4 regions of the Paenibacillus sp. sgz302191 genome follow, and region 1 is predicted to be linked to each of the others. Evidence: riboswitches for the same ligand, from Rfam matches in the RefSeq annotation. Region 1 holds a riboswitch; each other region holds the start of a gene.

What was found. A riboswitch is a leader RNA that binds a small molecule or an ion and turns the genes downstream of it on or off. The one in region 1 is predicted to bind cyclic di-GMP.
Region 2: linked by a shared signal. The riboswitch ahead of AC3G2T_RS16020 (S-layer homology domain-containing protein) and the one ahead of AC3G2T_RS32025 (PilZ domain-containing protein) in region 1 are both predicted to bind cyclic di-GMP.
Region 3: linked by a shared signal. The riboswitch ahead of AC3G2T_RS08580 (S-layer homology domain-containing protein) and the one ahead of AC3G2T_RS32025 (PilZ domain-containing protein) in region 1 are both predicted to bind cyclic di-GMP.
Region 4: linked by a shared signal. The riboswitch ahead of AC3G2T_RS14745 (fibronectin type III domain-containing protein) and the one ahead of AC3G2T_RS32025 (PilZ domain-containing protein) in region 1 are both predicted to bind cyclic di-GMP.

The regions. Positions count from the first base shown of each region.
Region 1 covers NZ_JBYLHY010000032.1:60,993-68,593, forward strand. The annotation lists gene AC3G2T_RS32020 (spore germination protein) at 1-627, opposite strand, end outside; gene AC3G2T_RS32025 (PilZ domain-containing protein) at 798-1,556, opposite strand; cyclic di-GMP riboswitch class I at 1,662-1,749, opposite strand; gene tadA (tRNA adenosine(34) deaminase TadA) at 2,010-2,468, shown strand; tRNA gene AC3G2T_RS32035 (tRNA-Arg) at 2,570-2,644, shown strand; gene AC3G2T_RS32040 (hypothetical protein) at 2,811-3,095, opposite strand; gene AC3G2T_RS32045 (helix-turn-helix domain-containing protein) at 3,266-3,517, shown strand; gene AC3G2T_RS32050 (helix-turn-helix domain-containing protein) at 3,923-4,132, shown strand; gene AC3G2T_RS32055 (MFS transporter) at 4,721-5,932, shown strand; gene AC3G2T_RS32060 (RNA polymerase sigma factor) at 6,059-6,583, shown strand; gene AC3G2T_RS32065 (hypothetical protein) at 6,580-7,044, shown strand; gene AC3G2T_RS32070 (hypothetical protein) at 7,048-7,601, shown strand, end outside.
Region 2 covers NZ_JBYLHY010000009.1:292,605-300,205, reverse strand. The annotation lists gene AC3G2T_RS16040 (hypothetical protein) at 1-370, shown strand, start outside; gene AC3G2T_RS16035 (hypothetical protein) at 713-1,531, opposite strand; gene AC3G2T_RS16030 (hypothetical protein) at 2,003-2,125, shown strand; gene AC3G2T_RS16025 (amidohydrolase family protein) at 2,192-3,550, opposite strand; cyclic di-GMP riboswitch class I at 3,842-3,953, shown strand; gene AC3G2T_RS16020 (S-layer homology domain-containing protein) at 4,009-4,554, shown strand; gene AC3G2T_RS16015 (hypothetical protein) at 5,114-5,314, shown strand; gene AC3G2T_RS16010 (metal-dependent hydrolase) at 5,393-6,316, opposite strand; gene AC3G2T_RS16005 (ABC transporter substrate-binding protein) at 6,402-7,601, opposite strand, start outside.
Region 3 covers NZ_JBYLHY010000005.1:31-7,631, forward strand. The annotation lists gene AC3G2T_RS08580 (S-layer homology domain-containing protein) at 166-1,455, opposite strand; cyclic di-GMP riboswitch class I at 1,523-1,634, opposite strand; gene AC3G2T_RS08585 (SGNH/GDSL hydrolase family protein) at 2,309-2,950, opposite strand; gene AC3G2T_RS08590 (glycoside hydrolase family protein) at 3,167-4,183, shown strand; gene AC3G2T_RS08595 (family 78 glycoside hydrolase catalytic domain) at 4,205-6,877, shown strand; gene AC3G2T_RS08600 (glycoside hydrolase family 65) at 6,874-7,601, shown strand, end outside.
Region 4 covers NZ_JBYLHY010000008.1:296,596-304,196, forward strand. The annotation lists gene AC3G2T_RS14715 (cold-shock protein) at 799-999, opposite strand; gene AC3G2T_RS14720 (cold-shock protein) at 1,196-1,396, opposite strand; gene AC3G2T_RS14725 (NAD(P)/FAD-dependent oxidoreductase) at 1,632-2,855, shown strand; gene AC3G2T_RS14730 (CBS domain-containing protein) at 3,003-3,473, shown strand; gene AC3G2T_RS14735 (hypothetical protein) at 3,574-3,879, opposite strand; gene AC3G2T_RS14740 (copper amine oxidase N-terminal domain-containing protein) at 4,035-5,657, opposite strand; cyclic di-GMP riboswitch class I at 5,966-6,060, shown strand; gene AC3G2T_RS14745 (fibronectin type III domain-containing protein) at 6,111-7,601, shown strand, end outside.

The DNA.
Region 1 (7,601 bases):
CTCGGGATGCGCGACATCCTCCAGGTATAGAACGGATACGATAGTATGCCCGCGTTGCCCTACTCTTAATTCCTTTATTTTCAATTCGCGGTTGGGAATGTAGCGCCGGATAAGCGCAACGTTCTGAGTGCTCGTTTCAACAAAGCCTTGATGCGCTCCTTTCAGGGACGCCTCAAGCTGCGGATCTGCAATCGCCCGCTGCGGCCAGCCCTGCGTATCGAGAGAATACGACTCCGCCCGTCCGTCGACAAAAAGTATGCTGCGGCCATGCAGAACTGCGACCTCGATTTGCGCCCACGCATGCAGCGTAATAACTTGGCCGATTGTCAAAATAAAATCGCCGTCCGCATCGTCGCTCCCATCCTCGAATTGAAGCGGGCGGAGCACGTTGTTGTTGATCGAGTTTTTATCCACGAGCCCGCTCAAATAAACAAGCGCGGCTTGCTCTCCCGTGCGCTTGATTGTAAATTGCCGTACGATCAGATCGGGAGTTTGCGTAAACAGGTTATGTAAATCGGCGATATTTTGCGATAGGGACGTACCGATGGAGTCGTTATTTTGCTGACGATTGGACCTCTGCGGGGCTGAATGATACTTTCTCCTGCCGAACAAGTTCGAAAAGCGCATCGCTCATCACCTCATTTTTGATGTCTGCTTCTGCTGTTCCATTGAACGATGGTATCAATTATAACCTTGCGAATTGTCCCTAATCTTATGCATAGCTTGCGCAAATAGATTGACACTAACTTGCTGCGACGAATCGCCAGCGCCGTGTTTGAATAAAAAAAAGCCCGCGGTTATTGATGCACCGCAGACCGGATATCCATGACTTTTTTCAATTTGATGTCTTGTTTTTGTACGAAGTAGGCCTCGACCTGATTTTTCAAAATAAAGGCCCGCAGCGCATTCGTTTTATTTTCCGGAATTTCAACGTATCGGACTCCGTAATAAAAAAAGCCTGCACCCAAAGCCTCTCTTCGGACGATTTCGGTTACGCAAGATATGGAAAAACCGAGCAGAAGTTCGATTTCGAGCTGCGCGTTATTTTCCAGACTCATATTTTTATCCGCGTTCATATTGTTTTCAATCACAAATCCTACGCCGCTCAAGCTGATATTTTTGACGCTAAGGCTGATCGGATGCTCGAAACTTTGCTTGTTTCTCTTATTCTTGTCATGCAAACTGTGCAGCAAACCGCCCTGAACGACATCGATTCGCGGGTGCTCCCTCTTCTCCGTAAACTTCTTCCGGTTATCGGGCGGATTAATCACGATGATCGAACCCTCGTCTTTGGCCACGACCGACGTCTCAAAAACGAATAGCCCCGATTTGGAATAAACCGTAATCTTGACCTTGTCCCCAAGTCGGAAAACATCATATTGAGGCAGCTCGATTTCAATAATGTCGCCAAGCACGTACGTTACTATTCCCGTCGCTACAAAATCGCTTTTATCCAGCACCGCTTTGCTGTCAATCAAAATTTCCGCGTCGTTGCCTTCCTTGCTTCCGTAGATTTTGACCAAATCCATCTTTCTCTCCCTATCCGATAGCTTCATGGCATATCCTCCTGTTCTCTACAAACAGATTAGGCTATAAATAAAAAAATAGACTGTCCCTTCCTGTCGGGGCAACCTATTTACCTAAATCAAACAAGCTTGATTTCCGGTAACCAGGCTGTCATGGTTCTTGTAGAACTTTAGACCCTCGGCTTTGCGTCCTTGTCTTTCGGCAAGTTTGCCCTTATCAAATCTGATCTCGTTATGTATGCGATTATACCTATCAGTAGGTTAAAAGACCTAAAATTTTAATTCTAGTATACCTAGTTTAGCCGTCGGATTCAACCGTTTTCCGCAGGCAGCTTGATTTCAGAGCGGCGAGTCCCTACAATGAAACTCATATATCCACAACTTTTCAACTTATCCACACACTTGTCCACAGAATGTTAACAACGAATGCTTGTTCGACTTCTATTAACATGTGGATAACATTTTTTGAGCGAGGTGTCCCCTGTGGATGAACATATATATTGGATGCGGGAAGCGATCCATGAAGCTTTGAAAGCCGAAACGATCCGTGAAGTTCCAATCGGCGCTATTGTCGTGCGTGACGGTGAAATTATAGGCCGCGGCTACAACCTGCGCGAAACGTCCCTGGATCCGACCGCTCATGCCGAGATGATCGCGATCCGCCAGGCCAGCGAGCATTTGCAGGCGTGGCGTCTGCTGGACTGCAAGCTCTACGTCACGTTGGAGCCGTGTCCGATGTGCGCGGGAGCCATCGTTCAATCGCGCATTCCGCAAGTGATCTATGGTACCGCAGATCCCAAAGCAGGGTGCGCCGGCACGCTGATGAACCTGCTGCAGGAAGAACGTTTCAATCACCGCGTCGACGTGATCAGCGGCGTGCTGCAGGAAGAATGCGCAGCACTGCTGACCCAGTTCTTCCGCAAGCTTCGGAACAAGGTCTAGAAGTCTGTTCGATCCGAACCTAGATTCCTAGACCGGCAAGCTGGCAAGGCAAGAGCACGGTTGCATGACGAAAAACTCCGTGTTAAAATAGTCTTTGCTATGCGCCCGTAGCTCAGCAGGATAGAGCGACAGTTTCCTAAACTGTGCGTCGCGGGTTCGAATCCCGCCGTGGCGCGTATAACCCTGCTTTAATCGGGTAGAATCAAACGCAATTTATGCGAACTTCTTACGGTAATAAACGTAGGAAGTTTTTTTATTTATGGACTTATGAGCTGGCTTATTTCGAAGCACAGGTTAACAACGCGCTGGCGCGCATACTCCTCAGTCAGAAAACAGCCACCTTCATACGGCAAAAGCCGCGATTAGTGCATGCAGTTCCGTTGGCGCAGACTGAATGCGGACATACGTTTTCAAATCGATCGGAATCTCAAAGCCGCCTGAGGACGTACGCACGTATGTCCCATCTTCGCGCAACTTTACGCGTGATATCGTAACGATTTCGTCTTCCGGTTCGAGAATCAACGCTACATTCTCTATTAGTAGATACGCATTCCAATCAAAAACTAACATTTCATTAGCAACGTCATCCCGATGTTTCATTCGTACCGTTATCTTGCGAATAGCCATCACCTCCTTTCCGGTCAGGACGCTCGCGTGTAAACTGAGGTTCCGTATGTGAAATGAAATTTATAATATCATTTTGAGTTATTATCTTAAATTGATATTAACTCAATTTGTTAATAACGTCAAGCGTTGTTATTGTGGTAGAATGGAAATTAATAGGAGCGTGGTTTTCGTTGATTCGTTTTAAGCTTTCGGAGATGTTAGATAAACGTGGGATGACCATGTACCAAATAAGCAAACAGACTGGCATTCGACCGAATACTTTGAGCCAGTGGGTTAACAATGAAAAATTACGTGAGGAAGACAAACACGTTAAAGCAGTTAGTGTTGAGGTTCTTAATCTATTATGTAAAACATTAGACTGCACTCCTGCTGAGCTGTTCGAGTACATAGCAGACAACGATCAAAAGACCAAGAAACCATAATAGGGGCAGTGGTAGCCGTTTACGTGCAGACTGAATCGGAATAATCCAATGCGCCTCTGACTTGCAACCCCCTTTACATGCGTTATCGCATATGATATAATGAAACCGTTAGGAGGTGATGTAAATGCTTACCCTTCTGACGGCGATAATCCAGCTATTGGTTGCTCTCGTCAATCTCTACATAGTGCTGGAAAATCACCGAAAAGAAAAAGACTCCAAGCGTCGGAAGCGCTCGAAGTCTCGTAAGTAAATCACCGGAGAGGTTTAAAACCTCTCCCCCTAACAATCATTATACGCGAAAGGAGCCGTGTACTCAATGGCTTACGTCACTTTCGTAATTTCAATTATCACGCTCGCTATATCGCTATATACGTTAATAATCGTACGGAAACAGAGGTAACCGTCATGAACCCCCTTGATCATATTATGGGTGTCCAGGAGGCCGCGGAAATATGGGGATTATCGCCGGGTACCATCAAAAACTATTGCGCAGAAGGGCGCGTTAAAGCGGTTCAAATCGGTAAAACGTGGATACTTGATAAGAACCAACCGAATCCTGCCCAACCGAACCATCCGAAAAATTGGCGTAAAAAAGACAGCGGCCGACCGGAATAAATAACGCAAAGAACTTCTTACCGTTTAGCCGTGGTAGGTTTTCTGTTTTATTTGAGCGAATCTAGCTGTTAAGTTAGCGTGTTTGTTACTTGAGCAAAGGAACGAATAGGCGTGGTATTGATAAGCCGCAAACAATTCTGCTGCATCTGACTAGGAACACGAAAAAAACTGCAAAAGTACATCCTTTTGCTCGTAGATACGCTGGCAGTGAAACATTCCTGCAAAAGTGCAGGTTTTTCATCGAGTACACGAGCTTAGGCTCATTTTCACGGGAAATTCCTGCACAATCGCAGGCTTTTCCCGAAAACGAGCCATATTCGCAAAAAAAGCCTGCACTTTTGCAGGTTTTGCACGCTACCACCCCCGCTTCACGAACGACTGGGCCTTTTGCGTACGCAAGTTTTTCGTCGTATAAGCATTGCTTTTATCGACCGGGCTGCGTTATGATAATAGGCATGCGAGCATTGCCGCACGTTCAAGTTTAACCGCTTCCATTTAACAAAGGGATGACGACCTCGGGTTGGTTTTCCCTTTGTTTGTTTTGTGAAGCAGCGCTTTTGCAACCAAGAAAGGAGATGCATCCTTTTTATGTCTGTCCCGAGTACCCGAACTTCTTATCGCATTCCTTTATTCTGCGCAGTCACGCTCCTGTTCTGGATGTCCATGTATACGAGCGTGCCGATTATTGCGCCGTATGTTGAATATTTAGGCGGCTCGCATCAGCTTGCAGGCTGGATCGTCGGGATGTACGGCATTTCCCAAATGCTGCTGCGCATCCCGGTAGGGGTCATGTCGGACCGGTTTCACAAGCGGAAACTGTTCATTACGTTCGGGCTGCTTTTTACCGCGTTAAGCGGGCTCGGTCTTTGGATCACCCGCGATTTCACCTGGATGATTGTGCTCCGCGCTCTGGCCGGCGCCGCTGCGGCGACGTGGGTTGATTTTACGGTCCTGTTTACCAGCTACTATAAACATGAAGAATCCACCAAAGCGATCGGGACGATCAGCTTTTACAACTCGCTAGGCCAAATGCTGGGCATTCTGATGGCCGGCTGGGCGACGGATTCGCTCGGCTGGGAATCGGCCTTTATGATGGGAACCGCGCTCGGCGCCGTCGGATTGCTCGGCTCTTTCTTTCTCGTAGAACGCATCGAGGAAGATGCGCCGAAGATTACGATGCGCGGCATTGCCGGCGTCGCGGCGGACCGCACGCTGCTCTTTGTTTCGCTGCTGGCCATTTTATCCCAAGTGCTGACGTTTGCGACTGTGTTCGGCTTTACTCCCGTCTATGCGACCAGCCTGGGAGCGGGGAAATTCGAAATGGCGCTGCTCACTTTCTTTTCGACACTGCCTGTAGCCATTGCCTCATTGTTCGGAGGGCGGCGCTGGGCGGCCAAATTCGGGGAGAAACGGGTCGTAGTCTGGGGCTTTGTGCTGATGGGGCTGTTTACGCTCACCATCCCGTTCTCCCAGCAGCTGTGGGTGCTCATCGTGACGCAAGCTTTGGCCGGCTTCGGCAGAGGGCTTTCTTTTACCGTGTTGATGGCGCTTAGCATTAAGCATATGCCGTCCGACAAGCGGGCGACAGCGATGGGCTTTTTCCAGGCGATCTACGGGCTGGGCATGTTCGTAGGCCCCGTGCTGATGGGGATCATCGGCGATTGGTTCCACTTGGGCCAGGGGTTCCTCTTTCTGGGTGTGCTCGGCATTATAAGCGCCTGCCTGTCGCAGTTGTTCATTCGAGCGGGTCAACAGGACCGCCCCTCTATATCCGGCGGCAAAAGCACCGCTAACTCTTGAAAGAGCGAGTCATTCGGATTCGCTCTTTTTTTATTTGGGAGTGCAGGGTTCCGGAGCGCCGTCTTCGTCTATGTAAGCGGAGAGGAGGAGGAGAATATTCAGGATGACACATTAGTTAAGCGTACATTGGACGGCGATGAGTCCGCTTTTCGCGAGCTTGTGACGACTTACCGCCGCTATCTGTTTCAAACGATCTATGCGATCGTCCGCCATCCGAAGGACACCGAGGATTTGACGCAAGATGTGTGGACCCGGATTTATTTCTCCCTCCCCACTTACCAAATGAAGGGCTTTAAAACCTGGATCACGCGCATCGCCGTCAATCGGGCCATAGATTTCAAGCGTTCCGCCCAGCGCAAAAGAGAAGAAATGACAGCGGAGATCGAAGAAGCGGCGCCGCTTTCGCCATACGACCCGAACCGTTCCTTGGAGCAGGAAGTCATTACGAAAGAAACCGTTCAACTGATCCGGTCCAAAATGGATCAAATCCCGGTCAATTATCAGGATGTGCTTATGGCCTATTATTTGCACAATCAATCTTATCAGGATATTGCCGCCGCACAGGGTGTAACGATTAAAACGGTAGAATCCAAGCTGTACCGGGCTAAGCAGTGGCTCCGCAAAAACTGGAAGGAGGAGGATTTCAGTTGAAGCATTACGATAAGCAGGAATGGGAACTGTATGTGGCGCAGCGCACGTCTCCGTCCGAAACTTCCACGATGGAGCTTCATTTGTATCAATGCGACCAATGTTTGTCCGTTTATGTGAAGTGCTTGGAGGATGACCTGCAAAGCCTGCCCTTGCCGCAAACGAATACGGAAGATTACGTTGACGCCGTTCTTAACCGTACAGTGCGCCTCATGCGCTCTCAACGCTCCTGGTACCGCTCCACATGGTTTCACTACGGCCTTGCCGCGGCGGCTACGCTCATCCTGGTCGCTACAGGATTTTTCCAGGGATTGTTTCAAGAGGTGGGTTCCCTTAGCAAAAATGACTACAAGACGCAGAAATCCTCTTTTCAAAAGGATGCGCCTATCTCCGACCGGCTTGTCCATCGGACGCTTACCTGGCTGGATCATATTCAAACCCCTCAAGACAAAGGAGGTCGATGACCGATGAACACGAATCCCCGAAGCGGCGTTTTGGCTTTCATCCTGTCATTTTGTTTGCCTGGCGTCGGTCACTTGTATATGCAGCGCCCTATCCGCGGATCGCTTTACACAGGCGGCTTTTTCGGACTGGCCTTGCTGATCTTTATCCTCGCTGTCGGTCATGGCGGAAGAGACGCAGAATCATTCGCCCTGCTCCTCACTTTCATCGCCGCATTGATCTGGATCGCCAATGTAATCGATATGGTCGTGTTCCTGGTTGGAAAACCGGCTCCCCCTTATCCGTACCACCCGGGTATGATGCCCGGACAAGAGCAAACTTACTGGAACGATGATCCTTATGTAAGGGCCTGGCAGCAGCGTGAAAAAAGCAAAATCATTATGATGTCCTTCATCCCCGGGCTGGGCCACTATCAGTTGGGGCTGATGCAGCGGGGTTTGACCGCGATGCTTTCCTTTTTCGGAGGAGCGACGCTAGTCGTTTTTCTCGCCGTCATTACGAATAACTTCGGGTTTATGGCGTTCATTTTCATTCTGCCGGTTATTTTCTTCTACTCCAT
Region 2 (7,601 bases), on a different contig from region 1:
CGGATACTATCATCCTTACATATACTTTGCAGAAGAATGGAAGGATTTTGAACAATTCTATATTGACACCCAGGAAACATACTTCGAGAAGGCAGTAATTTACTTGAAAGATGAAAATGTGGGATACACGAAAGAAAACTGCTATTGGGGGAACCCAAGGGACCTAAGGGTTCTTTCAACATATTGCGGTCTTACTCTAGGAATAGCTGAATGGGCAAGATTGTTGGGCGTATCACCATCAACCATATCAAAGCGTATTAAAAAACTTGGGCCTGATGAAGCATTTAAAAAATATCACCATGTAATAGAGCTGTACTTGAAAATGGAGAAAGAGAGTGCTGCTACTGATGATAGCATGCCGCGTGATTGATTTATGATTTTCGGAAATTAAGGGAGCTTCGGTTGGGACTATTCATCCTTAATGCTCATGAATGGACTCAAACTGATAAAAAAAGCCCAGCAGCGTACGCTACGGGCTTCTCCTAAGGTACTTGCGTAATAGAAAATAAACGCAAATTTTAACTAACAGTATTACAATTAGCATGATTATGTTTATTCTTAGAGTAGATAGTAGCAATACAGAAATAAACAAAAGTCCGAGATTTTCCTTGGTGAATCTTGAAAATTGAAATTTATAACACCGGTATACTAAAATCAGAATAATAAAAGAATACGCAACTAATGTGAGAAATTCTTTGGAAATATTCATAATTTAAGCCTGCACAATATATGCGTATGCATTTGCAGTATCCCCCTTACAATCCTGAAGGGCGCTATACGCAAAATAAGCAAAGGTTGCTGCTCCTCCTCCTGCGATGGCCCCTAAAATTGTTTCCCAGGTTGCAATTGTAATACCTAATGATACAAGGCAACTTTTTACATTTCTCGTGTATGAGTTATAGTCGTTAGATAATTGATCCACTGAAAGTTTTGCACTGTTAAATAATCTGTTTGAAGTTGAAATATACTTATCTACATGGTTACCAGTAGGAATCGGATACAGTAAAGGTGTATCATAATTGACTGTCATTCCTTCATAACATTTAAATTCATAGTTCTTCCAATCGGAAGAGGAATAATTACATACAGGGCCGTATCCGCCAGTATCCTCAGAAAGTGCGCTCATTTTGAAAGCATTACTATCAGCCATATCGAGTGGTCTGTGCAAATCTTTGTCTGATAATTCTATACCGTTGATATAAAATTTTCTATCTTTTGTGATTTTAAAAACCGTCGTTTTTTGTGAATCAGTATAGATTTTTTCATACTCTTTGCGATTTGGTAGCTGAGAAGATATTTTATACTGTTTCTTTTCAACAACAGTTACTTCTGTTCCAAACTTATCATCTTTTTTTTGAGTAGCGATAGTAATGGTTTGATTACCGATCACTTCACCTTCTGCTGATTTCAAATCAGAAGAGTATATTTCTGTGCCAGGTGTTTTTTCTTGAGAAGAGGCCCACACGGAAGAGGAAGTTGTAATACAAAAAATAAGCGACAAAAGAGCAATGAAAAAAGATTTGAATTTCATTCTAAAACACATCCTTTTAAGTTGAAATTGGATTTGGTCCATCATGGATTTGAAAATTGCAATCAACTTTATTTACTCATTAAAATACCAGCCTTTCTAAATGGAATAATATTACTCAAATACAATACCATTAATCAACTATAATTTCAATATATTACCTATATTAAACCACTTTATGGAAGTTCAATTGATTAATTTCATTAAGGGATTATGACGATTTTGATAATCTCACCAAAGGGGTGATTCCTATGAAGTTTGAATTTATCCAATCTAACGAATACCTGACTACCCATTTGCTCAAGAACTGCTCAACAATGCAAAAAAAACATTTCCAAGCTTCCAAAGTCACTTTCCGGATAACGGAATCAAACAAAAACTTTTGTTTGATTTATGAGGATGACGGCGTGGGATTTGAAGACAACAAAGTGCGTCGGAAGGAGAGTTGACTCATCGGGATTGGGAATCGAACAAATGAGGAGCAGAATCTTGCATGCAGGCGAACAATTGGAGGTCATCACGCAAAAAGGGCTTGGAACGAAATTCATCATTAAGATACCGAACGAGGAGGTTACGAATCATATAAAAATTAGCTAGCCAGCAGCGAATAGCGCAAATAAAAAGCCGGTTTCCAGGACTTGGAGACCGGTTTTTTTAAACAACTCAGCTTGGAGCGTCTGCAGATGTAGAGAACAGGAAATCTCTACTTTCATTTGCGATTTTACGCACGTGATCCAGGTCTGCGTGAAGAAGTTGTCCATGCCGCTTTACCGGACGACCGGAAACAAACACGGAATCAACGTTGGCCGGATTTGCAAATTGCACGACGGCACCGACCGGGTCGGAAACAGGAAACATATTCAAATCCGTCGTCCGAATGAGGATGAGGTCGGCTTCTTTTCCAGGAGTCAAGGTACCGGTTTTCCGGTCTAACCCCAAGGCCTTGGCTCCTGCCAGGGTTGCAAAATTTAATACTTGCCGAGCCTTCAAACTTAATTCGCCGGGCATGTTTTTGGAAGCTAAAATGCTCTGATTCGTTCTCGCCCGCTCCGCCTGAAGCATGAATTTCATTTGCGTAAACATGTCTCCGCCGGTTGAAGTCACCACATCCACGCCAAGGGCAGGAGTCCCGCCGTTCTCAAGAAATAACCCGGTGGCAGGATACCCGTGCCCCATCATCATTTCCACCTCGGGAGTAACGGATATCGACGCTCCTGAATCTGCGAGCATTTTGTACTCGTCATAACCCATTGTATTTGCATGAACCATATTTAAATCAGGGCCAAGCAAACCGGCTTTACATAGCTTTTCAACGGATCGGTCATCCGGCCCCCAACTGCCAAAACCAATATGCATGGAACATACCGCACCCAGTTCTCTGGCAAGCTCGATTTCCTGAACCGATGTATCCCAGTGACTAAATTCCGGTCCTCTAATGGCTAACCCCATCGTTAATAATTGATCATCGGAGGAAAAATACTGCTGTTTTACGCGGCGCACATCGTCAGTAACCATTTTTTTGCTATCACGGTTCCAATATTCGGTTTCACCGGAGGCTCCGTACGCGAACACGGCACGAATGCCGGAATGCTGCAAGCCGCGAATCAATTCGTCCGCATGATCGGGAGAATAAATCATCGTCCAATCCAAAAGAGTGGTTACGCCGGCATTGAGCGCTTCCAAAGCTCCCAACAGGTTAGCGGCATAACAATCCGCGGGCCGCAGCCTGCTTCCAAACCCGCCATAATAAATGTTTTGCAAATAGGTAGGCAACGACCAGTCGGTGCCTATAGTTCGCACCAAAGATTCCCAAACGTGCCGATGGGTATCCACCAATCCCGGCATGACAATCATATCCGTTGCGTCGACCATTTCACAATCCGATACTTCGAGATCTTCTTGAATCGTTGCAATGACAGAGTCTTCTACTAAAATGTCCGCTTTCTTAAAATCCCCTAAAGATTTGTCCATCGTCAAAACGCAGCCGTTTTTAATTAAGTAACGTCTACTCAACCTTCCCATCTCCTTTGACAAATGAATGGATTTTACAAAAGTGATGATGAAAAACGAATTTACATCTAATGCTTACAAAGAAAATATTACATAATTTAACATATTTGGTCAAGACTTAATTATGACACTTGCTCAAACGTAGCTCTAAGCTATGATGAAGAAAGAAAAAGATCGGCGCGTGTTCAAGTAGGTGCAAGAAATAAATATTTTGTGGAAATATGTTAGATTATGGGTTAATATGGGACTTGTATTAAATCTTATGTACTATTTTTATAGTTTTAAATGCCTATGAACCAACTGAACACGAAAAGGCAAACCTGTTCGAAAGACAGGGACGCAAAGCCACGGGCCTACTTCTACGAGGGATATGTCGTAAGACATTTTTCGGAGAAACGGCAGCCGGGTTGCCGAAATCGGTTGGTTTTTTGATTTGAGAAAAGTAAATTCATTCCTTTGGGGGTATACAAATGAAAGTATATTGGATTGCATCACTAGTAACTGCCGCACTACTCGGAACTTCCATTCACGCTGCCGGGGCCGATTCTACCACTGCTGCGCCGGGAACAAAAGCGATAACTACCGCCGGTACGGCTTCCACAGGCAGCTTCAGCGACACGAAAGGACATTGGGCGGAAACGACCATCGCTGGAGCCATTCAAAAAGGCTATGTCGACGGCTATCAAGACCATTCTTTCAAACCGAACGAAAAAGTGACGCGCGCCGAGTTTATCAAAATGGTCGATACCGCGCTTCATCTTTCGGTTTCCGGCACCGCCAGCGGCAGTGACTGGTATTTGCCATACATTAACGCGGCGGTCACCGCGGGGATTCATGAGTGGAGCGACTTCACGAGCGGGGATTGGAATACGCCGATGACGCGTCAAGAAATGGCGCGCATAGCGGTTCGGGCGGCTACTGGCGACAAGAACTTGGATGACAAGAAGTGGATGTACCTTGCGACGAAAGCCGGGCTGATCACCGGCCTGGACGATAGCGGCACACTAGATCGATGAGGTTTATTTTGTTTGCTTCGATGATGAGAATTTTGATATATATCGTAATAAGCTCGATAAGTATTAGGAAAATTTCCCACTAGCTGCAGTGAAGTCTTTTTTTTTGAATTACAGGAGTTGATCTAAAAATGGAGGATGCCCTACCACTTCAACCAAACGATATTAACGACGATCTGGCTCTTTCAATTGTAAGGGCCGTCCTAGATGACTTACAGGGTAGATACGGACTTGATCGAATGATTCTAGGTGGTTCTGACCGAGACGATCAAGAGACCCTCATTTCCATGTTTGAGCATTGGAGGAAATTGGTTTCCCAAAAGCTTTATTTATAGGGATTGATCACGGAAGAATTTAAAGCAAAGACCATTTGATTTGTTAAAAATATGCCATTCTATATTCCCGTTAACATAATCAAATTCCCATGTAAATTCGATCATTTTTCTCCATAAACTTCTTTCTACCTTCACTAATCTCACTGAATACTCATACGGGTCAAAATTTATAAAATTTAATTCGTCCCATTTTTTTCAATTTCATGGAATTTTTCTTAAGAGGTGCTGTGGGGGAAGGTTACGTTCAGCAGGATCACCGCGAGGCGATAGCGCAAGCGCTGCACGAAGCGGGCGACGACTGTGACGCTTGCGTGCTCATTCTGAGCAATGTGCGTGAGAAATATCAAGTATGGAACGGCGTGAAGATTCCTTTCGACGATGCCGAGGTTGCGAGAGAAATCATAGCAGGCATGCGAGCTTATGAATAGTTCTCATGCGCAAGCCGGGCGGCTTCAGACTGCAGTCCAGAGTTTACGACCCTGGACAGTTACAATAGGAAACTTGAGTTAGTCGTGTCTTATAACTTTAATCCACTTGTCATTAATAAATTGAAATACTTCCATCTGATCTGGGCTACCGGCATAAATAAACTTTCCTTGTGGAGTATTTTTGTAGTAAAGTACCGGTAAATATTTTTCATTATCCAAAGTGCTCTCCCGGTAGATCGTACTATAAGCTTCTTTTACAATTCCCGGTTTCGAAAAGATAACATTAAATTGTGTGTCTACGGCATTTCCGAATAGCGACACCGTCCCCTTGATAACCCTATATTCTCCTACAACATCAAATGACCAATATAGCCAATTCATCGGATTGTACTTATTAAATAAATTCGTTGTTCGAGGACTAACCTGATATTGAGTAGAAGTTTGATCTTCGTATAGTGTCCTTATCATTGCATCGGTGTTCCATTTGGAATAACTCCTTAATCCCAGATAGCCAAATACAAAGACCAATAGCAAATACAACATTCTCTTGCCTCCGGGTCTAAACAATACAAAGAGCAGTCCTATTAAAAGTGGCACCCATATCCAAGGATCTCCCAGATAGATAATATTCGCACTAAAACCTTCAACATATAATGGGTATAGTAAAGGGGTTTCATGCCCAAGATAGTCCATGAATAAGTGCCCAGTAATTAATGCGGCAATGAATGAAAACCATAACTTAATAAAATTGTATTGCTTCAAAAAGCCGTAAGCAAGGACTGTAAAGGGGAGAAGATAAATGGGAGCGAATATAATCGAATGGCTCCATAACAGAACAGTACGATACCCAAACAAATCAGGCAGGATCCCCACGATACTGCCTGATGTCACAATAAAGACTGCATTATATTTGGTTAAGGCCAGACCAGACTTACTAAGTAAAAGATATACAATAATCGTGCTTAGGACAATATGAGTTAGTAAGTGTCCTAATAAGTCCATAATCTCCTCCCACCTCATTCCTCACATCAGCTACTTAGCCCTACTTACTCTTGTGTCCTTTGTCGATTCTCTTCCTCATTCGATATCATTTCGGATTGGCTTCTTGTTTGATAAATGAATTGGCTTTTTCCCGCAAAACTTTGACAGCACGATCACTCGTAGTACTTCCTCTGACGATATTACGAATCTCCTCTTGAACCGCTAAGTTGAAGGAACTCATGAAGGACAAAGGATAATTAGTAGCGGTATACGTTCTTGAGTCAAATTTAAGCTCGTAAAACGGTTTTAGCGAATGTCCATATTTCTCCTTTGAATATTCTGTTCTTGTTAGCAGATTTTGATTTGATTTCGATTTGACCTTGGCTACTTCTTCACTATTGATAAATTTCACTATTTCCCATGCTGCTTCCTTAGATGAAGAATTGGAATTAACAGAAAACATAATATTAGGATACAACATATAGCTTGAATCGCGCAAATTAGGGTCAACCGGAAAACTCACAATTCCCACATCAATCTTTTTGTTTTGCACTCGATCCAACAAAACTTCTGAATCTACCGTCATTGCAGCTTTGCCATCAGCAAATAGATCTATAAAGCCGGGAGTAGGCTCCCCTGGTTTATTGATTTGGGGATAGTAAATGGACTTGGATCTGAATCCCTCAGCCAGCAGTTCCATCGCCTTACTCCATTCCGTCGCATTCTCCATGACTTCTAGAGGATTCTTAGGCTCTTGTCCAAGAATACTTATTCCTTTTGTTCTCCCAATCATGTCCAACATGGAGTATGTAGAGAAAACCGATGAAAATCCGTAGATGCCTTTTTCATTGCCGGTGAACCTTTTGGCTAAATCAAAAACATCTTCCCAGGTCATTTGATTATGCGGATATTGGACTCCGAAAGAATCAAAAATCTGTTTATTGTAATAAAGAACAAAACTAGTGAATGTTGGCGCCAATCCATATATTTTATGAGTTTCTCTGTCTCTTAAAATCGAAATAACACTTTGCTGCATGTTCTCGATATCAAATTTGTCCCGCGTAATCCATGAATCCAACTCCATCAATAAGCCCTTATCGATATAATTCATATATTCGTCGTAATTTCTTATCATAATTACATCAACTTGTTCCTGATTAATGAGTTTTACTAGATCTTCTTTAGGATTTTTGGACTTCATCACGATATCATTCATGGGGATTACTTCGAAGTCAAGATCTTTGTATTTGGATTGAATCAGATTGCCGTACTCGTCGTTAAACATATCCCTGCTAAAATAAAGTAT
Region 3 (7,601 bases), on a different contig from region 1:
CGAGTCAAAAGGGAGTCGATTGGCAGTTTACTACCTCTGACGCCCGGATCAAATTAAAACGTCTTTATCCACAATTTAAAGACTGATGATGTACTAGTAACAGTGCCGTAAGAAATACAATTGATATATATTTTTTTGTAGTTCTTTTCATAGGTTATTTGCCTTCTACTCTGCATGATAGGTTTTATAAGCAAAGAATGCAGCATCAGATGTTATTTTCTTTTCTGCAAGTTGCGAAGCAAAATTTTCTGACGCAATGGCCACATCTGTATAACCAATATACCACACGTCTTTTTCAATATTTTTCGGCCCCCATATATCGACAAACAAATTTTTGTTTTCATCAAAACTGGTTACTCTAAACCGAAACATACTTCGTACCCAATGCTTATTATCGCCGAAAAAAACGATAGAAGGTTCTGGTGTCACAGTGCCTTCAATTCGAATGTGATTTTGCTTCACCCACTCGACATACTTTTGGGCATCACCACTGACGTGCTTCGGAATATTAACGGTTTGTACGAAAGCATCCACCCAGTTTTGGTCTATTGTCTCGTAATCCACATTCAGTATCTGATTGCCAAACTGTGATACGAGTTTAACCCATCGATCGACTGTATCCCTAGAGTAATATCTGGAATCATGGATGATTTCCTTTGCAGTAAAACGGGTCAAATCCGTCTGAAACGGATGTTTATGTTCGTACATTTCATTGGGAATATCCTGTAGGATGTAAGGGAAATCACCACTATTCGACGGCAGATTTGTTGTGCGAATCGCGCGTCCCCAAGGATCTTTGGGGGCATTCGTGGATTGCTCCGCACTGGCAACGGCTTTTTCATCGACGGCCAGCGAATGACCTCCCTTAACAGTCAAAATGCGTTCAATTGTCGTTACCGCCTGAGCCCGTGTCGTCGGTTGGTCTTCCCCGAGCGTCCCCCTATCATCTAGACCGGTAATCAGACCGGCTTTGGTCGCTAGATACATCCACTTCGTGTCATCAATGTTCTTGTCGGCGGTTGCGGCCCTAACAGCCGTTCTGGCCATTTCTTGACGCGTCATCGGCGTGTTCCAATCCCCGCTCGTAAAATCGCTCCGCTTATAAATCCCCGCGTTGGTCGCCGCGTTAACGTAAGGCAAGTACCAGTCATTACCTTCGGTTACCCCTGAGATTGGAATATGAAGCGCGGTATCGACCATTTTGATAAACTCGGCGCGCGTCACTTTTGCATTCGGCCTGAAAGAGTTGTCCTGGTATCCGTCGACGTAGCCTTTTTGTACCGCGCCGGCGATGGTCGTCTCCGCCCAATGCCCTTTTGTGTCGCTGAAGCTGCCTGTAGAAGCCGTACCGGTGGCATTTGTTGTTTTCGTGCCTGGCGTAGCGGCGGTTGAATCAGCTTGGACATCGGGAATTGAACTTCCCAGTAGTGCAACAACTGCCAGTGATGTAATCAAGTGGGTTCTCATTTTTATACCTCTATAGTAAAAAAATTACTTTTCCGAAAATAAAAAACCAACTGCTTTTGGCGACCCGGCTGCCGTTTCCCCGAGGGAAGTCTAGCGACTTGTACCCCGTAGAAGTAGGCCCGTGGCTTTGCGTCCCTGTCTTTCGAACAGGTTTGCCTTTTCAATTCCACTTGGTTCTTAGGTATTTAAAACTATAAAAATAGTACATTAGATTTAATATGAGTTCCATATTAACCCATAAACTAACGTATTTCCACAAAAAAATTATACCTTGCGCTCAACGCGTTTGTTTTACACCCCCCGCTAATTAGCTTTACAGCTTTTAGGTGATCGCTACCTTCAAAAAAAGATTCATCGACACGCCCAAAATAAAAAGCCGCCCCCATCGTCGTAAGATGGTACGCGCTTTTCGGTCTGGCGTGCTAGAACCGGCGGCACATCTGCCTAGCAACGCAAAGAAAACCTGCAAAAGTGCAGGTTCTTGCTCGTTGATAGGCTGGCAATGAAACAATTCCTGCAAATGTGCAGGCTTTTCATCGAACACGTGGACCTCAGGCTCGTTTAAGCGAAAATTCCTGTATAATCGCAGGCTTTTCGCCAAAACGAGCCACTTTCATGGAAAAATCCTGCACTTTTGCAGGTTTTCGGGCTGCCTGTGCCTATGCCGATGCTGTGCCTACGCCGTGCCAATGCCAACACCCAGCCGCTTCATGAATGACCGCGCCCCAAATCAGCTCCCCCCTGGCTGCCCCAGCAAACGCCACCCAAGCCGCGCAGCTTCCAGCGCGCGGCGTTGCACCGCATGACGGCAGCCGGCCGACCATTCCACAATCTCCCGGAATCACTTGTTTCCGGGAAAAGGCACCATAACGGCCTTCAGCCATGTCACGGCCATCAGCATGTCCCCGAGCGGGTTCATATGTACGCCGTCGGTAGTCGAATCTTTGCCTGTTTCACTCGCGATAAAATCGATAAACGCTTGATGCGTGGGCACCAGGATCGCGTCGAACTGTCCGGCGAGCCGGTTGACGATGTCCACGTAAGGGCGCAGCAGCACGTTTCCCGTCGCATCCGGGTACTCCTTGATCACCGTAGGCTGCATGAGGATCGGGCGGCAGCTGGGTATTTGCTTCGTTTGTTCCAGCAAGTGACGGTATACCGCTTCGAATTTGTCGGGGTACACCTGCTCCGCATCCGGTGAGTCCAATTGCCGCCACACGTCGTTGATGCCGATCGAAACCGATACCCACTGCGGCCGGTGATCGAGCACATCGAGCGTCCACCGTTTTTCCAGGTCGGTCACGCGGTTGCCGGAAACGCCTTCATTTATGATTTTCAGCGAAAGATTCGGGTACGCCGCCGTCAAGTAATCGTGAATCAGGCGAACATAGCCCGACCCGAGCTTCAGGGGATCTTTTTTTCTTCCTTTGTCAGTGATGCTGTCGCCGATAAACACGATCTTGTCCTTGGCTTTAAACGGCACGGTAACGCCTCCTCATGTTGCCGCCGGCAAACGGGCGGCTTTTTACCCCCTCATCCTACGCCGGGTTGTCTGCCAAGTCAATGCGGCCGGCGGCCGAAGGTAGCATCGACCTATATATCGGATACAATCCCCCCCACAGCATGAAAGCGGTTAATTGTAAGCTGAAAATGGCAATATCCGCGATAAAAGCCAGCGAAAATAAAGGAGCGTGCCGCATTGCAAATCCAGCCCTATATGACGCCTTACAAATTGGGCGCACCGGTTCTTGCCGGTTCCGGTAAACCCGGCCATTTCGATGAACGAGCCGTGGATTGTCCCTTCGTTTTTCAGCACAACGATATGTTTTACATGATGTATGTCGGATTCGACGGCATCGGCTACCAGACGGCTTTGGCCGTCAGCAAAAACCTGCTCGACTGGGAGCATCTGAGCGTCATTTTACAGCGCAACGAGCATGGGGCCTGGGATTCCGTCAATATAGCCGGGACGTGGATTTTGAAAGAGAATCGCATCGATGCCCCTCCCGTTCTGAAAAAATGGAACGACAAATACTGGCTCGTCTACCACGCCTATCCCGAAACCGGGTACGAAGAGGGCTCGGCGAAAATCGGAATTGCCTGGACGGAGGACGAGCGGCTGCTGGAGTGGCACAAATGCCCGGATCCGATTTTGACCCCCGAGGAAGGCGCAGATTGGGAAAAAGGCGGGCTCTATAAAGAATGTCTGATTGAGCATGACGGTGCATTTTATTTGTTCTACAACGCCAAAAACAAAAATAAAGGCAGATGGATCGAACAGACGGGAGTCGCCTTCTCCCGGGACTTGCAGCAATGGCAAAGATACGAGCGCAATCCTGTACTGCCCGTGACTCCGGACGAATGGGACTGCGGCTTCGCCAGCGATCCGTGCGTGCTGCACGACCCCGACCGCGGCCTGTGGGTCATGTATTACTTCGGCTACAATTACAAGCAGGCGCAGGAAGGCATTGCCCTTTCCGGCGATTTGCTGCATTGGGACAAATATCCCGAACCGATTATTCGCGTCGGAGAAGAGGGCAGCATTGACTCCATTTTTGCCCATAAGCCGTCCGTCATCACGCACCAAGGCGTGCTTTATCATTTTTACTGCTCCTGCCGGCCGTACCGGGAGGGCGATCCGACCAAAAACTACGGCAAAGAGTTCAGGACAATCAGCGTCGCCGCTTCACAGCCGATTTTCGGCACATCATCGTGATTGTAAAGGAGACCGGAACCGATGCAAGTGGATGAAATGTATGTGGAAAGCAAGCGCTGCCCGCTCGGAGTCGGCGTCGGCCGCCCGGCTTTCGGCTGGAGCTTCCCGCCGGCGGCCGAACGCCTGCAAATGCAAAGCGCTTACCGGATCATCGTAACGGACAGCGCAGGCGGCAGCGTATGGGACAGCGGCAAACGCTTAAGCAGAAACAACGTGCACATCGTCTACGACGGCGCTCCCCTCCAATCCCGAAACCGCTACTATTGGAGGATTCAGGTTTGGGACAGCGGCGGCCGAATGACCGAAAGCCCCGTATCCTGGTGGGAAATGGGGCTGCTCGGCCAGGGCGATTGGTCGGCCCGATGGATCGGCGGGCGCAGCAGCGCGCCGCAGGCAAACGCGCAGGCTCCGCTCCCATTGTTCAGGCGCGAATTCCGCGTACACAAGCCGGTGGCGAGGGCCAGAGCCTATATATGCGGTTTGGGGCAGTACGAACTGCGGCTGAACGGGCATAAAGTCGGTGACAGCGTGCTGGAGCCGGGATGGACCGACTATAACAAAACGTGCCTTTATTCCGTGTACGATGTGACCGGCGCACTGAACGAGGGCGCCAATGCGATTGGCGTCATGCTGGGGAACGGATTTTTCAACGTGACAGGCGGCCGCTATACGAAGTTCAAGCGTTCATTCGGCACGCCCACATGCATCGTCCAATTGGAAATTACGTATACCGACGGCACGAGCTCGACGATTGCCAGCGATGGAAGCTGGCGCACCGCGCCGGGGCCGGTCGTCTTTTCCTGCATGTATGGGGGCGAAGATTTCGACGCGCGGCTCCTGCAAGCGGGCTGGGATCGCCCCGGCTTCGCCTCCGGCGAAGCGTGGGAGCCTGCCGAAGAAACGGCCCCCCCTGCGGGCAAGCTGAAGCCGCAAGCGACGTTCCCCTTGAAGGAAATGGAAACGTTCCTGCCCGCGAGCATCTCGCAGCCGGGTCCCGGAGTGTACGTCGCAGACTTCGGGCAAAATTTTGCAGGCTGGGTGGAAATAGCCGTCCGCGGCCCAAAGGGGGCGAAAGTCGTCTTGTCGCCTGCCGAGCTGCTGAAGGACAACGGCACCGCCAACCAAAAATGGACCGGCTCCCCGTACCGGTTCACCTACATCCTAAGCGGAGACGGCGAGGAGGAAGTGTGGTCGCCCCGCTTCAGCTACTACGGCTTCCGCTATGTGCAAATCGAAGGCGCGGTTCCCGCCGATCGTGCCGGCAATGACGCGGACGTTCCCGTGCTTGTCCGACTCGAAGGCCGGATGATTTACCCGGCTGCGGACGTTCGCGGCCGCTTCGCCAGCTCGGATGCGATGCTGAACCGGACGCACGACATCATTAACCGGGCTGTGCTCAGCAACATGAAAAGCATTTTTACGGATTGCCCGCATCGGGAAAAGCTCGGCTGGCTGGAGCAAGTCCATCTGATGGGCCCTTCCGTCGCCTTCAACTACGATGTCGAGCCTTTGTTCGTGAAAACGATGGAAGACATCCGCGACGCGCAGCTGCCGGACGGCATGGTGCCGACGACGGCGCCGGAATATGTCGTCTTCTCCGACAAGTGGCGCTGCTTCCGCGATTCCGTATCCTGGGGCGCCGCCTACGTGCTTACAGGCTGGAACCTGCTGCGCATGTACGGCAACAGCCGGGTTTTGGAGGAGCACTACGACGGGATGAAAGCCTACGTCGATTATGTGGCCGCCTGCTCCGACCGGTTGATCGTGACGGGCGGCCTTGGCGATTGGTACGATGCGGGAGACGATCCTCCCGGTTTTGTTCAAAACACGCCGGTTGCGCATACCGAAACGGCGATGTTTTACCATATGACGGATGTGTTCGCGCAAATCGCACAGGCCGTCGGCAACCATCAGGACGCGGCCGAATATGAACGGCTCCGCGAACAGATCAAATCGGCGTTCAATGCCGCTTTTTTCGACCGCAATACGCGGCAGTATGCGACCGGCAGCCAGACGTCCAACGCGATGCCGCTCGTTTTGGGACTGGCCGACGCCTTCGACAAGGAATTCGTCCTTTCCCGCCTTATAGAAGATATCCGGCAGCGCGGGTGGCATACGACCGCAGGCGACATCGGGCACCGTTACGTGCTCCTCGCACTGGCGCAAAACGGCCGTTCGGACATCATTTACGAAATGACCCGCCAAACCGGCCATCCCAGCTACGGCTACCAAATCGTACACGGCGCGACGGCGCTGACGGAAGCGTGGGACGGTCCGACCGTCGGCAAATCGCAAAACCATTTCATGCTCGGGCATTTGGAGGAATGGCTGTACAGCGGCTTGGCCGGCATTGACTACCGCTACGATCCCGGCCTGGAAAGCTACAGGCTGTGGATTCGGCCTTTTTTGCCTGACGGCCTTGAAGAAGCCGCCGCCGAACACCGCCTGCCCGCCGGACGCATTCGCGTCGCATGGAAGCGCAGCGGACGGAACCGGCTGACGCTGGACGCGGACATCCCCGCCAACTGCACCGCAGACATTCACGTTCCTTCATTGCGTATGGAAACGCTGATGGAAAGCGGAGTTCCGGTTACAGCCGCCGAAGCTGTCGAAATCGTCCGGCATGAACACGGTTATGCCGTAGTGCGCACGGGATCGGGCCAGTATCGTTTTGAAAGTGTGGTGCCCTTATGAAGATAGACCGTAAAGCGCTCGTCTGGCGCCATAATCCGCATATTTCCGGATTTGACAAATTATCCTCCCTGTCGGTCGGCAACGGGAACTACGCGTTTACCGTCGATGCCACCGGATTGCAGACGTTTCCCGGGCTTTACGCGGACGGGGGCGTGCCGTTGGGCCATTTGGCCAACTGGGCCTGGCACACCTCCCCCAATCCTGAAGGCTATGCCGTGGAAAAATTTCCGCTCACCTATTTCCCTACCTTCGGCGGGAGAAGCGTCGGCTTTCCGTATATGCCGCCCGGCCAGACGAGCGATGCCTACAAATGGCTGAAATTCAATCCGCACAAGCTTCATTTGGGGAAGGTCGGGTTCCGGCTGACGCTGCCGGACGGAAATGAGGCGTCCCATGAAGATTTGGAAGAGATCCGGCAAGTTCTCGATCTGTGGTCGGGCATCATCCGCAGCAGCTTCGCCGTTGCGGGAAGCGGAACCGAAGTCACGACGGTCTGCCACCCCCGCCAGGATACGATCGCCGTTCGCGTCAAATCCGGCCTGATCCGCCAGGGACGCCTGCAGATTGCCTTCCATTTTCCTTACGGCACATGGAAATTCGCCGCCGCCGATTGGGGCAAGCCGGACCGGCATGAAACGCACATCGAGCGGCAAGGTGACCGCTCCGTCCAAATTCGCCGCCGGCTCGATCAGGACGGTTATGTCATGCACGCGGCCTGGACGAA
Region 4 (7,601 bases), on a different contig from region 1:
CCGGAAAACCTGCGAGAAATCAAATCTCGCACGTGTAGAAATGGCTCACCCGCGCCCGCGGCCCTGGAAAAGCTGCGAGAAGCGACCCTCGCATGCTTGGAAATGGCACATCTGCTTGGCACTGCGCTCGTTCACGTGCAGAAAACCTGCAAAAGTGCAGTTTTTTTGCCCATTGATGCGCTGGAAGTGAAACATTCCTGCAAAAATACAGTTTTTTCAGCGCATGCCCGGGGCCGGACCCATTTTCACCGAAAATTCCTGCACAATCGCAGGCTTTTCTCCAAAACGAGCTACTTTCATGGAAAAAGCCTGCACTTTCGCAGGCTTTTGGGGGTGAGGGCCGCTAACCGCCTATCGAACGGGCTGTACCGCGTCTTGGCGGCAAACTGGAGCGACGGAGAAGCAGCTTGCACGCCGGAGGTAGCGCAATCTGCCGGGCAGCGTAGAGAAAGCCTGCAAAAATACAGTTTTTCAGCGCATGCCCCGGTCTCGGCCCCATTCTCGCCGAAAATTCCTGCACAATCGCAGGCTTTCTCCAAACCGAGCCGCTCTCACGGAAAAGCCTGTACTTTTGAGCACTTTTGCAGGTTTTCGTGGTTTTCCGATCCGATTCCGAGCTTCACACCGCACGCTGGGAGCTGCGCGCGGTTTTCATTCTGTGGGCGACGTCCACGACGTCAGGGGAGTTTTTGCAGGTTTTGCGTTGTTACCAGGCCTGTCAAGCCGCGTCACGAACGGCTGGGACGCCGTTCCCAGAAACATAAAAAGCGCCGATCCCGCGGGACCGGCGCTTTTCAATTACTTTTTGCCGCTCGTGTTCGTCAAAGCGGGGAGCAGCTTGGTATCTTTCACCATCGCCGAGTTGCAAATCGGGCAGACCGGATTTTCATCGAAAGAAAAGTTATCCCTCATCCAGCAGGAGCATTGCTCCGTACTGCATGTCCAGATGCTCGTTTCTTCTTCTTGGACGGGTTCCATCGTTTTCTTTGAAAAATACAAACTAACTCCTCCTTTTCAGCCGGGAGTCTGTCCGATGAATTCAGCAGAAGGTATACTTCACTCCGGCATGTGCAAAAGTGACTCCGTCGGACTGACTCCCAGCAAGCAGCTTGGATTGGTCATGGCCGTTCGCGGCCCTCCCCGGTGCAGTTTGTCCGGCTGGAACCGCTGTTCTCCAAAAAGGATATGTGCAGGACTACAGCCTTACGACATTCTCGGCTTGCGGTCCGCGGTTACCTTGAACGACATCGAATTGAACGCGCTCGCCTTCGTCCAGGCTTTTGTAGCCTTCGCCCGAGATCGCGCTGAAGTGAACGAATACGTCTTTGCCTCCTTCAACTTCGATGAACCCAAAACCTTTTTCCGCATTGAACCATTTAACTGTACCTGTTTCCATGTGTACAAAAACCTCCAACCCTAATTTGTGTGATGCATTCACACGTTACAAAAAGTAATTTCGAAAAACCTGATGAAGGTATCTCATTAGTAAGTGAAATGCACAGCTTTGTTAATATATCCATTTTCATGAGAGCTTATTCCTCTTTTTCCAAAAATTAATTCGCAGAGCCGGCGTGTCACAAAGAAAGGAGCAAATCCGTCTCATGTTTATCAAGCTTGAGGGGGAGAGGCATATGGAACAAAAAATCGTAATCATAGGCGGCGGGTACGCCGGAATTAATCTGGCGAACGCTTTGCTGAAGCAGTTCGAAGGACAGCGTGAGTACCGGGTCATTTTAATCGATAAAGAAAGCTATCATCTCAGAAAAGTGCTGCTGTTTCGCGGCGCGGTGGGTGAGGCCGATCTCAAGATTCCGCTTTCCCGCTTTTTTCATACTGCGGTGGAGATCGTGCAGGCGGAGCTTGTGTCGGTTGATCCGGGCGCGAATCGCCTCGCCTTGAAGTACCCGGACGGGCGGGAAGGTGCAATGGCGTACGACCGGTTGATCCTGTGTCTGGGCAGCACGGCTGTGCCGGTTCCTCCCGGTAAGGGCGGCATATCCTTGTCAGGCCTGGAAAGCGGCGCGCAGATTCGGGGCCGCATGGATCACAATGTGCAGCAGGCTCTTTTGCACGTAGACGACGAAGCGCCGAGACGAACGCTTCTGTCCGCCGCGGTTGTCGGCGCGGGCATTACCGGCATTGAGACGGCTGCCGAATTTGCGCACGCCCTGCGGCAGAAAGCGGCTAAGGCGGGACTGGACCCGGCGCTGGCGTCCGTCGTCCTGGTGAATTCACAGCCGCGATTGATGGAAGCCGCGCCTGCCAAAGTAGGCCGGAGAATCGAAAAAGAACTGAACGCACTGGGCGTTCGGGTTATGCATGGCACAAGGGCGGCTGTGTACCATGATCAGCAGCATCGTCTGACGCTGGACAACGGAGCCGCTGTACAAGCGGGACTATGCGTCTGGACGCTGGGCCTTCGGCCGAATCCGCTGATTGCCGGACTCGGACTGCCGACGGAAGCGAACGGGAAGATTAGCGTCGACGGCAGGTATCATGTGCGCGGCTGCCCCGACATGTATGCGATCGGAGATTGTGCGCACATCGTCGACTCGGTCACCGGCAAAGCCGACGGTATGACCTGCAAAGAGGCCATTCCTCAAGCGCAGCGCCTCGCCAAAATCATAAAAGCGGAATATTCGGGCAAGACCGGTCCCGAGCATGCATCCTTTATGAATTTATTTTGCATCGGGCTTGGTCCGGAAAAGGGCATCGTGTGGGCGCAAAAATGGGGGATCGATATGCTGCTTACCGGTAAGCTGGGTCTGAACGTCCGGAAGCTGACCTGGGATTCGGCAAGTCTCATGGGCGGCAAATCGCTTAAGCGGCAGCAAGCGGAAAGCTTGCGAAAATAGGTTTCCGCACGCAGAGGCAACCATTGACTGAACTTTGCTAATTGTCTTACAATTTAATTATCGTGCAAGCCGGAGAGCCGGCAGCGTTTTGAACCGGTTCTCCCGATAGCTTCCATAAACAGTTTCAAGCAAGGAGGTCGAGCGATAATGAAAGCATCGGACATCATGGTTGACCAAGTAGTGAAAGTTTTGGAAGCGGATACAATCAAATGTGTTTTGGAGAAGTTCGTCAGCCGTGGAATCGGCGGGATGCCTATCGTGAATCACTGCAATCAGATCAAAGGGTACATTAGCGATGGAGATATTATGCGCGCAGTCAGCTCGCACAGCAATGTCGTCGTCGTATCACCTTTTTTTACCTCCACCTGGATGGATACGCAGACGATGGAGGAGAAGTGCCGCGACATTGCCGATGCCAATGTGATGGATTACGCCAGAGCCAAGGTTATCACGGTCAATGTGGACACGCCGCTGAACGACGTTGCGACCCTGCTCGGCCGAAAGCATCTCCAAAAAGTCGTCGTAGAAAAAAACGGCGGCTATCTGGCCGGCATTATCAGCCGCGGGGATATGGTCCGCTTTTTCAGCCGGCAGTACTTATCCAGGCTGCCCGGCTAGCTGCGATAACAAAACATACCCGCACGAACGCTGCGAGGTTTGGACTCGGGCGGTTTCGCGCGGGTTTTTGCCTGTTCGGGGAGGGCGGCTCGGCATCCGCTTAAGCCAGCAGGGCAATCACGAGCAGTTCGTACAGCACCAGCGTCAGGATCGTGGAAGCAGCCGGATTGTAGAAGCCGCGATACATGCCATGATAGGGATGCTCATACATCGAAACCTGGAGATGCACATGTTGTTCATCCACATAGACCAGAATGCCTTCATACGTGAATCCGTCCAAGGTTTGAACATGAACCGTGCGCCCGATGTGGGGAATCAAGGTATCGCGGAGTCTGTCTCTGTTTTGCGGCGGCTCCTGCTCCTCCGAAAAATCAGCCTGATAAATAACCTGGGGTTCCATATACATGATGCGTTCTTGCCCCTTTCTGCACTCGTGTTATTCGCCTATTACGTTATTAGCCTATTCATGCGCTCCCGAAAGGTATAGGCTGCCGCCTATTCATATAAAAAAATGACCAAAGCGATCGCTCGCCTTGGCCATTATCCTGCTTCCTTGATCCTCTAATCCCGCTTAATGGTGATGAGACGGGTTTCAGGATCGTATTTGATGGTTGTGCCGAGCTTTTCGGCGATAAAACGGATAGGAACAAACGTTGTCCCGTTTCGCATAACCGGAGCGCTGTCCAGTTCCACGTTCGTTCCGCCCACTGTTGCGGACTTGCTGTCGACGGACATTACGATGCTTGTGCCGGTTACTCCGTCTTTAATCGTAACCTGCTTCCATTCGGCATTCCATTTGACGTCAGCCCCAAGCTGCTCGGAAAGGAATCTCACCGGAACCATGACGACTTCATCGTCGTTCATATACGGGCTGTAGGAGCCGTATGGATCCTCGTCCGCGGCTTCTTGGCTTTGGACAATGAAATGAAGCTCTTTTTTGGTAACTTGCAAATCTTCCTTCAGCAGCTTGTAAAACGAAGAACTCTTGTCAAAATTGTTCAAAATCGCATAGCCTCTGAACGTATCGGAATCCACATTCAACGCCCCGCCGGAAGTATCGATCGCATCCGCAGTCACGGACTGGTTCAAACTCCAGTTTTCGAAGGCGTAGGTCCATTTTATCCCGGTCACTGCGCCATCCTTATTGGGAGCCGGAATATTGAGCTCAGCCTGCACCTTGCGGATCTGCTTGTTCCGATCGACGTAATAATCGGCTTTGAACGTCAATTTATCGCTGAGGATCGCCGACACTTCCTCGTTGGCCGGTGAATCGGAAGCAGCAGTGTCTTTCATCGTTTTATCGAATTCGTCTACAGCTTTTTTCAAGTACTCATGAATCGTTGTATAAGCGAATTCGACCGCCAGGTTTTTATTGTTAAGATAGGCCATCATCAAATCCGACGTAGTCGATTGTTCCTCCAGATCGGGGTACTCTTCCTTCAATTGTTCCTGAGAAATTCTCATTTGCTCCTTCACAATCGGTACGACCGCATCGTACAGTTGGCCAAGCAGCTCTTTCAAGCCTTGCTCATCGGCGAGGACGTTCGTCAGGAACAGTTTCAAAAGACCGGCGAGCTCGCTGCCTTTTAACTCCACATGCACTTTTTGCATGTTTAGCGTTTCATTGTTCACTTGCTCCGTAGCGTCGGTTACGGAGATTGTATTCGGGTTCGGCGCATTGTTGAAGAAAAACTTATAAAGGGCCGGCCGCAGCTGCTCTGCGCTATTCGTCAGTTTTTGCCTGATTTCTTGAGATAACGGCGCCACCCTTCCGTCAGCCGCCAATGCCGCCTGGTCAAAGACGATAGGCTTCTTGGCGCCGTCAATATGTACGATCATCTTAGTACCGTCGATGACGAGCTGAAAAGGAATCGTCCCTTTGGCGTAATTCCATTCCCCATCGATCGATGCGTGCTGAGCGTCCTGCATTTTAGCGCTGTTGATCGTCAGCTTCGTATTTTTGAACGTTTGGATCAGCGCCTTTTCCTTGGGATCAATCTGATCGCTGCTGCCTGTAATCAGCTCCAGCGCAATCGATCCTTTGGATACCGAGGACTTAACGGTTCCGGTATTTTGCATAGCCTGCCCGAGATCAAGACCCTGCACGGCCTGACAGCCCGTCAAGGCGATCAACAGCACAACAAGCGCAGCGGAAATCCACCATTGCCAATGCTTTTTTTGCATATAAAATCTTCTCCTTTGATTTAATAGATATGAGGCAGAATGTCTGATAAATTATACGCGAAAAAACGCCGAAGGACTCGCCGAGTTAAGGAGATTTTATGAAATTGATTATTCAAAGTATTTATTGCAAATAATCGACAAAACATTCCAAAAAAAGAGGGAATATCTTAAACCTAGTCGTATATTATGTTGTAACTAGGTATACAGGCATATTTGTTTATAGTATAAAGGTAGGTATGAACAAATCTTTTTACCTATGATAGCATCAAACGAGTTTTGAGTGCCGCACATAAGCGAAGACCAATTGAAATTGAAAAAGGCAAACCTGATCGAAAGACAGGGACGCAAAGCCACGGGCCTAAACCGTTTCAGACCGAAACGGTACGGCAGCCGGGCCGCCTATTGCAATTGGTCTTTTTTGTGTAAATTGAAAGGGAAATGGAGGATACAAATATGAAATTTGGGTTTCAAGCTGTTGTCAGGGGGCTCTGTCTATGCCTGCTGCTGCAGTTGTTCATTCCTTTTGCAGAATCGTCGTATACATATGCCGATACGGGAGCGTGGAATGTAAAGGTTAATTTCCAGCCTGCAACTTCACCTGTACCTGAAGGATTTTTGCCAGACTCGGGAATGCCGTTCAGCACGCAAAATGGATTCAATTATGGGTGGAATAGTTCTCACACGGATTCTACGGTAAGCGGCAGTACTTATCAAACCACTCCGAATGATACCGCAATTCGCGTTCATAAAGGCGGAGTCTGGGAATTCGAAGTAAACAACGGTATCTATGAAGTTAAGGTAAGCGTCGGCGATTCCGTTTATTCAAGCAACAATACTGTAGTTGTTGAAGGAGTAAGCTTTTTTGATCGTATCCCTATTGAGGGAGGGCAGCATGTCATTGCAGCACAATCGGTTGAAGTTGCGGACGGCAGATTAACGGTCAGTTCCGGCGATGCGGAGGAAGCGGAGACGGCTTTACAGTTCATAGAGCTAACCAAAGTTGGCTCTCCCAACACTTTGCTCGCCCTCTCTGCTGCCAGCACGCCTGTTATAGGGCCGCCGCCCGAACCGAGAAAAGTGCATGGGGACAAAGTACTGCTTTCGGGCAAGATGAATAACGAGCATAATGCTCCATCTTATCTGCAAGTGGATGGTCTGCAGGAGGAAATAGGAAGGTATATGGATGTAGAAGTGCAGCGAGTGAACCAATTGCTGTCGGAATTTGAACAGAAAGCTGTTGCATGCGCGAATTGCGATCCGATTGCACTGCAGCGCGCAATCGACAATAGTACGCAGTCCCCGTCATTTATCAAGGTGGGGCATTTGAATCTGAATTCTTCGGTAGTTTTCGGAAGCCCCTCCAAACCGGCTGTAATCATTGCGGATGGAATCAATACAAATGCCAAATTAAGCATTGATGTATACGGCTTGTTGATTGTTAAGGGCAGCATGAATGCCAATTCGGAGCTAAACTTGCAAGTGCATTCGTCTTCGAATGGAACGGAGCCTGCCGATGGAAGCCTTTGGGTGAAGGGGAACTGGCATCTTAACAACAATTCCTCGATTAGCGTGGATGGTTTGTTATCTGCTGACAGCCTTACTTTTAACAGCGGACAGTTGAACGTCCGGGCAAAGCGCGTCTTGATCCAAGATCAATTGCATATCAACACGCAAGCGGATATGAACGTAGAGCAAGAGATGATGGTTGGCGGGATCGTTTCCAACAATAGTACTGCCAACATCAAAGTAAATAACAGTGACTTGTTCGTTCGCGACGATGTGCATGTGAACAATCAACTGCATATTCAAACAGGCGGTTTGTTTGCCATCGGCGGCAACATGACGGCCAATCAACGGCCGTTCATCGATACAGGGGTCGGAGGAAACGGATCGACAAGTTTGAAATACGCGTTGCATGGATTAAAGGCGGAGTATTTTAGTGAA